Regions from separate parts of the Streptomyces sp. NPDC033177 genome, predicted to be linked through region 3. Evidence: riboswitches for the same ligand, from Rfam matches in the RefSeq annotation. Region 3 holds a riboswitch; each other region holds the start of a gene.

Region 1 (3,246 bases), on a different contig from region 3:
CGATTCCATCCGCGCACGGAAGGCTCGCATGCCGAACCGGCAGCCCTGACGTCGGGGGGTTGTCGCCAGGACCGCCGGGGTTCTGGGGTTACCTCAGATCGACTGGCCCTTGCCGCGCAGCCACGCCGCCGGGTCGACCCCGGTGGAGTCGCCGCCCGGGTGAACCTCCATGTGGAGGTGCGCGCCGGTGACGTTGCCGGTGGCACCGACGCGGCCGATGGTCTCGCCGGTGGTGACCTTCTGGCCGGCGCTGACGTTCATGGAGGACTGGTGGCAGAACCAGACCTCGGTGCCGTCGTCGAGTTCGAGGACCGTGCGGTAGCCGTACGCCCCCGCCCAGCCGGCCTCCTTGATGGTGCCGGAGTGGACGGCCTTGATGGGCGTGCCCGTGGGAGCCGCGAAGTCCAGGCCGGTGTGGTAGCCGGAGGACCACATGGAGCCGGGCTGACCGAAGGTGCCGGTGAGCGTGTACGAGGCGACGGGCAGCGTGTAGCTCTTCGCGAGCTTGGCCAGGCGCTCCGCCTCGGCCTTCTTCTTGGCGGCGGCCTCGGCCTTCTTCTTCGCGGCGGCCTTCTCGGCGGCGATCTTCTTCTCGGCCGCGGACTGCTTGGCGGCGGCCTGTTCGGCGGCCTGCTTGACGGCGGCTTCCTCGGCGGCCTTCTGGACCGCGTCGTCCGCCTGGTCCTGCTGGCTCTCCGCCTGCTCCATGATGCGGGCCCGCAGTGCCTCGCCCGCGTCCGTGGTGCCCTGCTCGGCGTCGGCGGTGCTGAGGCCGGCGGCGCTGAGGGGTGCGGCGGCGGTCGTCACGCCGTTGTCCGCGGAACCCGAGTCGGCCGAGCCGTCGGATATCAGGGAACCCACGCCCGGAAGCGACTTGGCCTCCGGCAGCGAGTCCGTGACGGCCGAGAGGTCCGGCATCGCGATGGAGACCGGGGGCTTGCCGTCCTGCGCGGTGGCGATGCCGCCCGCGCCGACGGCGGCGATGACGCCTACGCCGAGAACCGTGGAGCTGCGGGCGAGCCCGCCACCACCCCGCTTGTGGACGCGGTGCCTGCCGCGGACGGGACGGATGGACTCCTCGGTGGGGTTCCATTCCTCCCAGGAATTGTCGTCGTACCCACCGAAATCGTCGTCATTCGGTACGTAAACGCCTTGGGGGGCAGGGCGGTTGGACGCCACTGGGGCGCACTCCTTTCCTTCCTTCTCGCCTACCGGGTTAGCTGACGGGTTCGGAGCAGGAAGGTCTCCTACGAACATCTGGCACGGAGGCACAGATGCCCGATTCACCCCAATTAGTGGTTCCCCGGCTCCCTTTCGGGATTAGGCGCGTGCGCGCGGAGCCGACTCGAGTGACGGCTGGGACGACCGCGCTGCGTTATCGAACGTTAATAGACAGCAGGCCCGTATTCCAAGCTGTTCCGACTGATCGTTAATGCTCACGGCCTGCATTTATCGGGACACCGGGGGCCGGAACGGGGCGAGTTGACCCCACTTCTTCACACACCGGAGCTTCACATCTCCTTGACAGTGCGTCAGTTGTTATGCGGAGTGGTGTCCTTCCGTCACGGCCGGTGACAGGGGCCGCCGCACCGCGAGCAACGCCATGTCGTCGGTCCCCCCGCCGCCGGTGTGCCGCCGCACTTCCTCGACGAGCGTCGTCAGGAGTGCGTCGGGTCCGCCCGGCCCCGGGAAGATCCGGCCGCCGAGCCGCGTCGCCGGGTCGTAGAACTCGCCCCGGGCGTCACGCGCCTCGGAGAGCCCGTCGGTGTAGAGCAGCAGCATCGCCCCCGGCGGGAACTCCGTCTCGTCCGCGCGGTCCGGCCAGGCGCCCAGGTCACCCATCCCGAGCGGCAGTGCGGGCTCGGTGGCGGACATGACGCACAGCCGTCCGTCGCCGCGCAGGAGCAGCGGGCCCGGGTGCCCGCGGTTGATGAGACGCACCAGACCGTCGCCGTGCGGGATCTCCGCGAGCACGGCGGTGGTGAACCCCTCGAAGGCGTCGAGCCCGTCGCGCCGTGTGCCCTCACGCGCGAGGGCACGCTCCAGGCGCTGTGCCACGGCCTCAAGCGTGGACTCCTGCTCGGCGGCCTCCCGGAACGCCCCGATCACCACGGCGACGGCCGCCACCGCGCCCATGCCCTTGCCCCGTACGTCGCCGACGATGACGCGGACGCCGTGCGGGGTGTCCTGCACGGCGTACAGATCGCCTCCGATGAACGCGTCGGCCTCCGCGGCCTCGTACCGTGCCGCGACGTCGAGGCCGCCGATGCGGGGGTCCGGCTGTGGCAGCACGGCGCGCTGGGCGGCCTCGGAGATGGAGCGGGCGGACGCGAGCTGTTTGTCGCTGCGACGTACGACGCGGTTGATGACGACGGCGAGGACGGCGACGGTCGCCACCGTGATCAGTTCGGTGACGGCCTCCACGTCGGTGGTGGTGCTGGACTTGAAGTGCAGGGCGAGGACGGCGGAGCAGGAGGCGGTGCCGATGAGGACGGTGCTGAGCAGCGAGTAGAAGGGCGCTGCGATGAGCGGGGCCGCGGTGAACAGGGGCACGGCGGTGAACCTGGCGGGGGTCGACACGTCGTACACGATCCCGAGGACGATGAGCAGCAGGGGAAGAGCCCGCACGAGTGCCCGCTCGTGCCGGACATCGGGACGCGTGCCGCCGCCCCCGCCGATTCCTCCTCGCTGCCCCACTCACTCAGGGTTCCCGGAGGGGCGGCGGGGGGCGACCGGTGTGGGCCGACCGGGTCATGGAAACACCGAAGGCCCGGATCCATTTCTGGATCCGGGCCTTCGGTCTTTAGTAGCGGGGACAGGATTTGAACCTGCGACCTCTGGGTTATGAGCCCAGCGAGCTACCGAGCTGCTCCACCCCGCGCCGTTGAATGCAACTCTACGCCATCAGGGGGAGTGAAAGCGAACCGGTTACGAACCGCCTGCGAACGGAGCCTTCCACAGGGGCGCAGGGGCGCAGGGGCGCAGGGGAGCTGGGGAGACGGTCCGCTCGGGCGCCCGGCGGAGCGTGACGACCCGGACCGGGCGTCGTTTGCCAGCTCCTGAAGAAGATCATCACCATAGGCATGACAACTGCTCCAACGGCAACGTCATCGACCACGCTCGGACCGCGCTGCCGGCCCAGGTCCGGCTCAGGCCTTCTGGCGGCGGCCGCGTGCCCTACCTGACGTGACCCCCCATACCGTCCCGACCGAGCATTCCCCACGGACAGAAACCGGAGGCGTGGAA
Region 2 (3,246 bases), on a different contig from region 3:
CTCCATCTCGTCCAGGACCCGGCGGGCCCGCGCGAGCAGCAGCTCACCCGCGCCGGTCAGCCGTGCCCCGCGGTGATGGCGTACCAGGAGCGCGGTGCCCGCCTCACGTTCGAGCTTGGCCAGCTGCTGGGAGAGGGCGGGCACGGTGTAGCCGAGGCGTTCGGCGGCGCGGGTGATCGACCCGGCCTCGGAGACCGCCACCAGTGCGGCGAGCCGCGTCGGGTCGTACATGGTCGCTCCCGGCGGCGTGGGGGTAAACGGCTGCTCAAGGCAGACCCAGGATATGCGCGCGCTGCGGTCGTCGGCGCGGCCGGCGAGCGCTGAACGGGCGCGGGCCGGTGCTTCACCGAGGCTTTGATGACCTGACGTCGTCCGGGCCGTCCGATTCCTCGTCGTCGCGCGCACGGCGCACCAGAAGGGGGAGCAGTCCCCACAGGCCCGAGCACACCACGAGCGTGGCCGCGCTCGCGATGATTCCGCCGGTCCGGCCCACCGCCACGTCGACGACCAGGAGCACGGCGCCCGAGACCGCGAAGACCAGGACCACCAGACCGATGCCGGCCAGACGGGACGACACGCGCACGATCAGCGGCTTGGAGTGCTGGCCGAACAGCGACCTGTGCACGGCCGCCGGCGCGGTGAACAGCGCGGCGGCGAGCACGGCGAGCAGCAGCGTGGTGACGTATGTGGCGCGCTGCACCGTGTCGAGCGAGGTGAAGCGCTCGGTGAAGGCGAGGGTCAGCAGGAAGGCGAAGAGGATCTGCACCCCGGCCTGCGTGACGCGCAGCTCCTGGAGGATCTCCGCGAAGTTGCGGTCGGCGCGTTCGAAGCGCGTCTCGTTGCGCGGTGGGTCGTCCGAGGGGGGAGCACTGTTGTTTTCGGCCATGGCGCACGAGTATCCGTGCCGACACGCCCCACGCTTGACGGGCGCGCCGACCAGAGGGCCGGGCGGGGGGCCGCCCGGCCGACGGCCGGTGACGGATGATCAGCGCACCCTGCCGTACGAGACGCTCTTCGTCCAGATCTTCTCGAGCCGCACCTTGGTGTTCGACTTGGGGGCGTGCCAGATCCGGCCCTTACCGGCGTAGATGCCGACGTGGTAGACGTTCCGGCCGGAGTGGAAGAAGACCAGGTCGCCGCGGACGCGGTTGGACGCGGAGACATGGCGGGTCTTGTTGTACTGCTGTGCGGCGGTGCGTGGCAGCTTCTTGCCCGCGCGCTTGAAGGAGTACTGGGTCAGGCCCGAGCAGTCGAAGCGGTGTGGCCCCGTGGCCCCGTAGCGGTACGGAGAGCCTTTCTTGGAGGCGGCGATCTTGAGCGCCTTCGTCCCGTGTGTCGCGGCCTCCGCCTCCGACGTGAGCCCGGGGGCCACGAGGGTGCCGCCTACGACGGCGAGCGTGAGGGCGGATACGGACCCGACCCTGGTGAGCAGCGACGGAACATGATTCAGCGCAGTCATGCGCAACCCTTCGTCAACCGCCTGTGAAGGATGACCTGTCGGATTCGGGCTGACAAAGTTGCCCGGCCGCGTACTGCGGCTTCACCCCAAGGATCGTTGTCCGGACCTTCCGGACCGACCCGTCATGCCTGGGTCCTCCACTCCTGCCGATGCACCGATGTCGACCGGTCATCCGGGCGGCGGCAGGACTCGGCGTCCGCCCGGACCGCCCCGCCGCTGTGGCGGGGGCTTGTCGTCGGAGAGGATCTTGACCCGACTTGGGGTCGAAAACCGAGCCGAAACGGCGTTTTGTGAGGCTCCTCACGGCTGAACCGTTCGGGTGGACACGGTCGGATTCGGGAACCGGAGAGCGCGCCGGATGATCGTTCGACCAGCACCGGAACGAGGAATTCCGGCCCACGCGTACACATCTGACGCAACTGAAGGCGTCTCAAAAAAGGACGTATGTCTACGCCGAATGTGGTAGCCCGTTTGGTTCGTTTGAGATCACCCCCGGACGCAACGGAGTTCGCGGGCCCGGATGACGGGGGCTCAGGATGCCGCCGGGGGCGGCACGGTGACCCGCCCGGCACGCCGCTCTCCGTCGAGCACACGCAGCGCACGGGCCAGCGTCGGTGCGTGCACGGCGGTTTCACCCCGCTGGTGCATGAGCGTCAGGGCGTCCCGCAGGGCGGTCGCGCTGCTGACCAGGGCCTGGGCGGCGCGTAGTCCTCCGTAGGTGTCCGATGCGCGGGCGGGGTTGATCCGGCCCAGCAGGTCGACCACTTCGAGGTACCGGTCGATCAACTCGCCCTCGGCGCGGGTGAGCGCGGGGAGCGGGGGAAGTTCGGGCGGCAGCATCGGTGGCTCACCCCGCATCCGGGGTGCGCGGGTCCGGGCTGTGCCTATCCGGGGTGAGCGGGGAGGACTTGCGGCTCGCGATGATCCGGTCCACCAGGCCGTAGTCGACCGCCTCGGCGGCGTCGAAGATCTTGTCCCGCTCTATGTCGGCCGCGACGCGTTCCGCGCTCTGTCCCGTGTGCCGGACGAGCAGCTTCTCCAGTTGCGCGCGCGTGCGCAGGAGTTCGTCGGCCTGGATCGCCAGGTCGGAGGTCTGGCCTCGGACCGGCTCGGCGAGCGAGGGCTGGTGGATCAGCACGCGGGCGCCGGGCAGCGCGAGCCGCTTGCCGGGAGTGCCCGCGGCCAGCAGGACGGCGGCCGACGACGCGGCCTGGCCCAGACAGGTCGTCTCCACGTCGCAGGCGACGAACTGGATCGTGTCGTAGATCGCGGTCATCGCGCTGAAGGAGCCGCCGGGGGAGTTGATGTAGAGCGCGATGTCGCGGTCGGGCGCCAGGTATTCGAGGTGCATGAACTGCGCCATCACGTCATTGGCCGACGTGTCGTCGATCGGCGTCCCCAAGAAGACGATGCGCTCCTCGAGCAGCTTCGAGTACGGGTCCAGCGTCCGCTGGCCCGTACTGGAGCGCTCGGTGAACTCGGGCAGGACATAACGGGCGAACGGCTGGTTCATGGCATGTCTCTCCTCTGCCGGGGTCGGCTGCTCCCCAAGGCCTCTGTAAAAAATGTACAGGACGTACGTAAAGTGGGGTGAGGGGCGGACGCGGCGCGGGCATGCTTCGCCTCGTCGTGATCTCAACCGCCCCCAGCCGAGAGCCTCGTATGGCAGCGTCCGAGCTCGCCCACCTCGCTCGGCGCGCTCGTCGAGAGTGCGGCGGACCGGATCAAACCCAGCCTCGTCCGGAACGTACGGCAGGGGCGCGCGCTCACCGGCATCGACCTGGAGC
Region 3 (3,246 bases):
TGACGAACAGGTCGTCGCCGACGAGCTGGACCTTGTCGCCGAGCTTCTCGGTGATGACGTTCCAGCCGGCCCAGTCGTCCTCGAACAGCGGGTCCTCGATGGAGACGAGGGGGTACGAGGCGACGAGCTCCTCGTAGTACTCGGTCATCTCGGCGGCCGAGCGGGACTTGCCCTCGAAGTCGTACGAGCCGTCCTTGTAGAACTCGGACGCGGCGACGTCGAGCGCGAGCGCGATCTGCTCGCCGGGGACGTAACCGGCCTGCTTGATGGCCTCGAGGATGAGGTCGAGCGCGGCGCGGTTGGAGTCCAGGTTCGGGGCGAAGCCGCCCTCGTCGCCCAGGCCGGTGGAGAGGCCCTTGTCCTTCAGGACCTTCTTCAGCGTGTGGTAGACCTCGGTGCCCCAGCGCAGGGCCTCGGAGAACGACTCGGCGCCGATCGGCGCGATCATGAACTCCTGGATGTCGACGTTCGAGTCGGCGTGCGACCCGCCGTTCAGGATGTTCATCATCGGAACGGGCAGCAGGTGCGCGTTCGGGCCGCCGAGGTAGCGGAAGAGCGGGAGGTCGGAGGCCTCCGACGCGGCGTGCGCGACGGCGAGCGAGACGCCGAGGATGGCGTTGGCGCCGAGCGAGCCCTTGTTGTCGGTGGCGTCGAGGTCGAACATCGCCTGGTCGATCAGGCGCTGCTCGGTCGCGTCGTACCCGACGAGCTCCGGGCCGATCTGCTCGATGACGGCGAGGACGGCCTTCTCCACGCCCTTGCCCATGTAACGGTTGGGGTCACCGTCACGGAGTTCGATGGCCTCGAAAGCACCGGTGGACGCACCGGACGGAACGGCGGCACGACCCGTGCTGCCGTCGTCGAGGCCGACCTCGACCTCGACCGTGGGGTTGCCTCGGGAGTCCAGGATTTCCCGGGCTACGACGACGTCGATGGACGGCACGAGCATCTCCTTCTGGGATGTGACGCGGGTACGCGGGGCGTTGGCCTCGCGGACACGAGCCTAACCGGCTCCCGGACAAGAGCCAGCCGAGCGACCGTCCTGTGGACAAACCGAGAGCAAAAAGTTTCCGAACGGAACAAACATAACCCCGCCCCGGTGCGTACGGGGGATACGCGCACCGGGGCGGGGTGGACCGGAGGACGGGGGCCGCCCCTCAAGGGGCGCGGGGCTATGACATATGCGGCTCCGCCGCGTGGGCGCGACAAGCCACGACGCACCCGCAGGCAAAAGACCAGCGAGGCGCCGCCAGACCTAGCTCAGGTGGAGCTGCTGGCCCGGGAAGATCATGTCGGCGTTCTCGATGATGTCGCCGTTGAGCTTGTACACCTTGTGCCAGCCGCCCTTGACGTCCTCCGCCTTGGCGATCTTGGAGAGGGTGTCACCCTTCTTGACCTTGTACTCGCCGTCGCCCTTCTTGACCGTCTCGCCGGTCGGGGTCTCGACGGTCTTCTTGGACTCGGTCTTCGGGGCCTCGGCCTTGGGAGCGGCCTGCTGCGGCTGCTCGGTCTGCGGCGTGGGCTGGCTCTTGGGCTGCTCCTGGGTCTGCTGCGGGGCGCTCTCCTGCGCACCGCCACCCTCGTTGGAGGCGCCCGAGAGGCCGACGCCGCAGCTCGGCCAGGCACCCTTGCCCTGACCCGCGAGGACCTTCTCGCCGATCTCGATCTGCTGGGCCTTGGAGGCCTTGTCGGCGGTGGGCGCGTACTTCGTGCCGCCGTACGCGGCCCAGGTGGACGACGAGAACTGCAGGCCGCCCGTGTAGCCGTTGCCGGTGTTGATCGACCAGTTGCCGCCCGACTCGCACTGGGCGACGGCGTCCCACTCGGAGTTCGTGGCGGCGGAGGCCTGGCCGGCCGCCATCAGCGGGGCTGCGACCGCGACACCGGTGACGCCGGCGAGCGTGGCGACACGGGTGGCCTTGGACGGGCGGCGGTGCTTGCCCTTGCTGGAAAACAGCATGAGTGATCCCCTCACCGACGCCTGCGAGGTGAGCTGTCGGGTTCGGGCCGATGAAGTTGCCCGGCCGCACTTCCTGAGTGCGACTTAACCCCTAGCCGTTCCCGTCCGTCTCCCCGCCTCGCTCTCGCGAGGCCGTTCAACGGCCGGGCCCGGCGCAAACCTTGGGTCCCCCGCTCCTGCCTACGGCGCATTACGCGACGACTGTTCCCGAACGGCCGTTGGCAGGACTCGGCGTACCGACCGGCGGGGCCCGCTGTGGCGAGCGGTCACGACCGTAGTCATGCGATCGCCCGAATTTCAAAGACGATCAGGGCTTCTGAGACCCATGTCTCACTTGCGCCAATTGGGGCATCAGGCGCAAAGTGACTCGCCAACTACCCCTACTTTTCGCCCAAATCGAGGCTCTGACCGGGAAGGATGAGGTCGGGGTCGGAGCCGACCGACTTCTCGTTCTCGGCGTACAGCTCGGTCCACCCGCCCTGCAGCTCCAGGTCGTCGGCGATGACCGAGAGGCTGTCCCCGGAACGGACCGTGTACGTCCCGTCGGTGACGTCGTGCTCGCGCTCGTCGCCGCGCGAGGCGTGCCGGCCCGAACCCTCGCGGGCGGACCCTTCGGACGCCTCGTCGTCGGCACTATCGCCGCGGTGACGACCCTCGCTCTCACCGGTGGAGGGGGTGGGCGCTGGCGAAGTGGCGTCATCCTGCTCGGACTTGCCCGGCTCGCCGGACTTGGCCGAGTCGCCGGACTTGGCCGAGTCATCCGATGTGCCCGACTCGTCGTGATTCTTGTCTCGTGACGCGTCGTCGGTGTCCGGCTTCTCGGACGGCTCGGCACTGTCCGACGGGTCGGCGCTGTTCGAGGGGTCGGCCGACTCGCTCGGCGACGCGTCCGGCTCGTCCGACCCGCCCGGCTTCGACGATTCGCCGGACCCGGTCGATTCCGACGGCTCGTCAGAAGGAATGGTCGTGATCGGGGCGCCCGGGTCGACGTCGGCGGCGGCGCCGCCCTCGGTGAGGCCGGCGATCGGCGCGCAGCTCGGCCAGGCGTCGGGACCCTGGTCGTCGAGGACCTTCTCGGCCACGGAGATCTGCTGGGAACGGCTCGCCTGGTCGGCGCTCGGCGCGAAGTCGAGGCCGCCGTACTCCTCCCAGGTCTGCTGTGAGAGCTGGAGTCCGCCGTAGTAGCCGTTGCCCGCGTCCGCACTCCAGGATGCGCCGCTCTCGCACTCCGCGAGCTTGTCCCACGTGGCGGTGTCCGCCGCGCTCGCGCTGGTGGCGCCGAGCAG

What was found. Region 3 has a riboswitch for cyclic di-AMP ahead of ACZ5U5_RS21530 (transglycosylase family protein). Riboswitches for the same ligand answer to the same signal wherever they lie in the genome.
Region 1: another riboswitch for cyclic di-AMP. It lies ahead of ACZ5U5_RS26360 (M23 family metallopeptidase); the one in region 3 lies ahead of ACZ5U5_RS21530 (transglycosylase family protein).
Region 2: another riboswitch for cyclic di-AMP. It lies ahead of ACZ5U5_RS12625 (C40 family peptidase); the one in region 3 lies ahead of ACZ5U5_RS21530 (transglycosylase family protein).

What each region holds. Positions count from the first base shown of each region.
Region 1 is NZ_JBVIPS010000008.1:21,485-24,730, forward strand. Features, by position in the region: gene ACZ5U5_RS26360 (M23 family metallopeptidase) at 94-1,179, opposite strand; cyclic di-AMP (ydaO/yuaA leader) riboswitch at 1,191-1,337, opposite strand; gene ACZ5U5_RS26365 (PP2C family protein-serine/threonine phosphatase) at 1,540-2,697, opposite strand; tRNA gene ACZ5U5_RS26370 (tRNA-Met) at 2,808-2,881, opposite strand.
Region 2 is NZ_JBVIPS010000003.1:330,601-333,846, forward strand. Features, by position in the region: gene ACZ5U5_RS12615 (LysR family transcriptional regulator) at 1-231, opposite strand, end outside; gene ACZ5U5_RS12620 (DUF6328 family protein) at 344-886, opposite strand; gene ACZ5U5_RS12625 (C40 family peptidase) at 986-1,459, opposite strand; cyclic di-AMP (ydaO/yuaA leader) riboswitch at 1,463-1,626, opposite strand; gene ACZ5U5_RS12630 (hypothetical protein) at 1,991-2,299, opposite strand; gene ACZ5U5_RS12635 (ATP-dependent Clp protease proteolytic subunit) at 2,307-2,972, opposite strand.
Region 3 is NZ_JBVIPS010000006.1:109,043-112,288, forward strand. Features, by position in the region: gene eno (phosphopyruvate hydratase) at 1-943, opposite strand, end outside; gene ACZ5U5_RS21530 (transglycosylase family protein) at 1,256-1,960, opposite strand; cyclic di-AMP (ydaO/yuaA leader) riboswitch at 1,964-2,158, opposite strand; gene ACZ5U5_RS21535 (LysM peptidoglycan-binding domain-containing protein) at 2,341-3,246, opposite strand, start outside.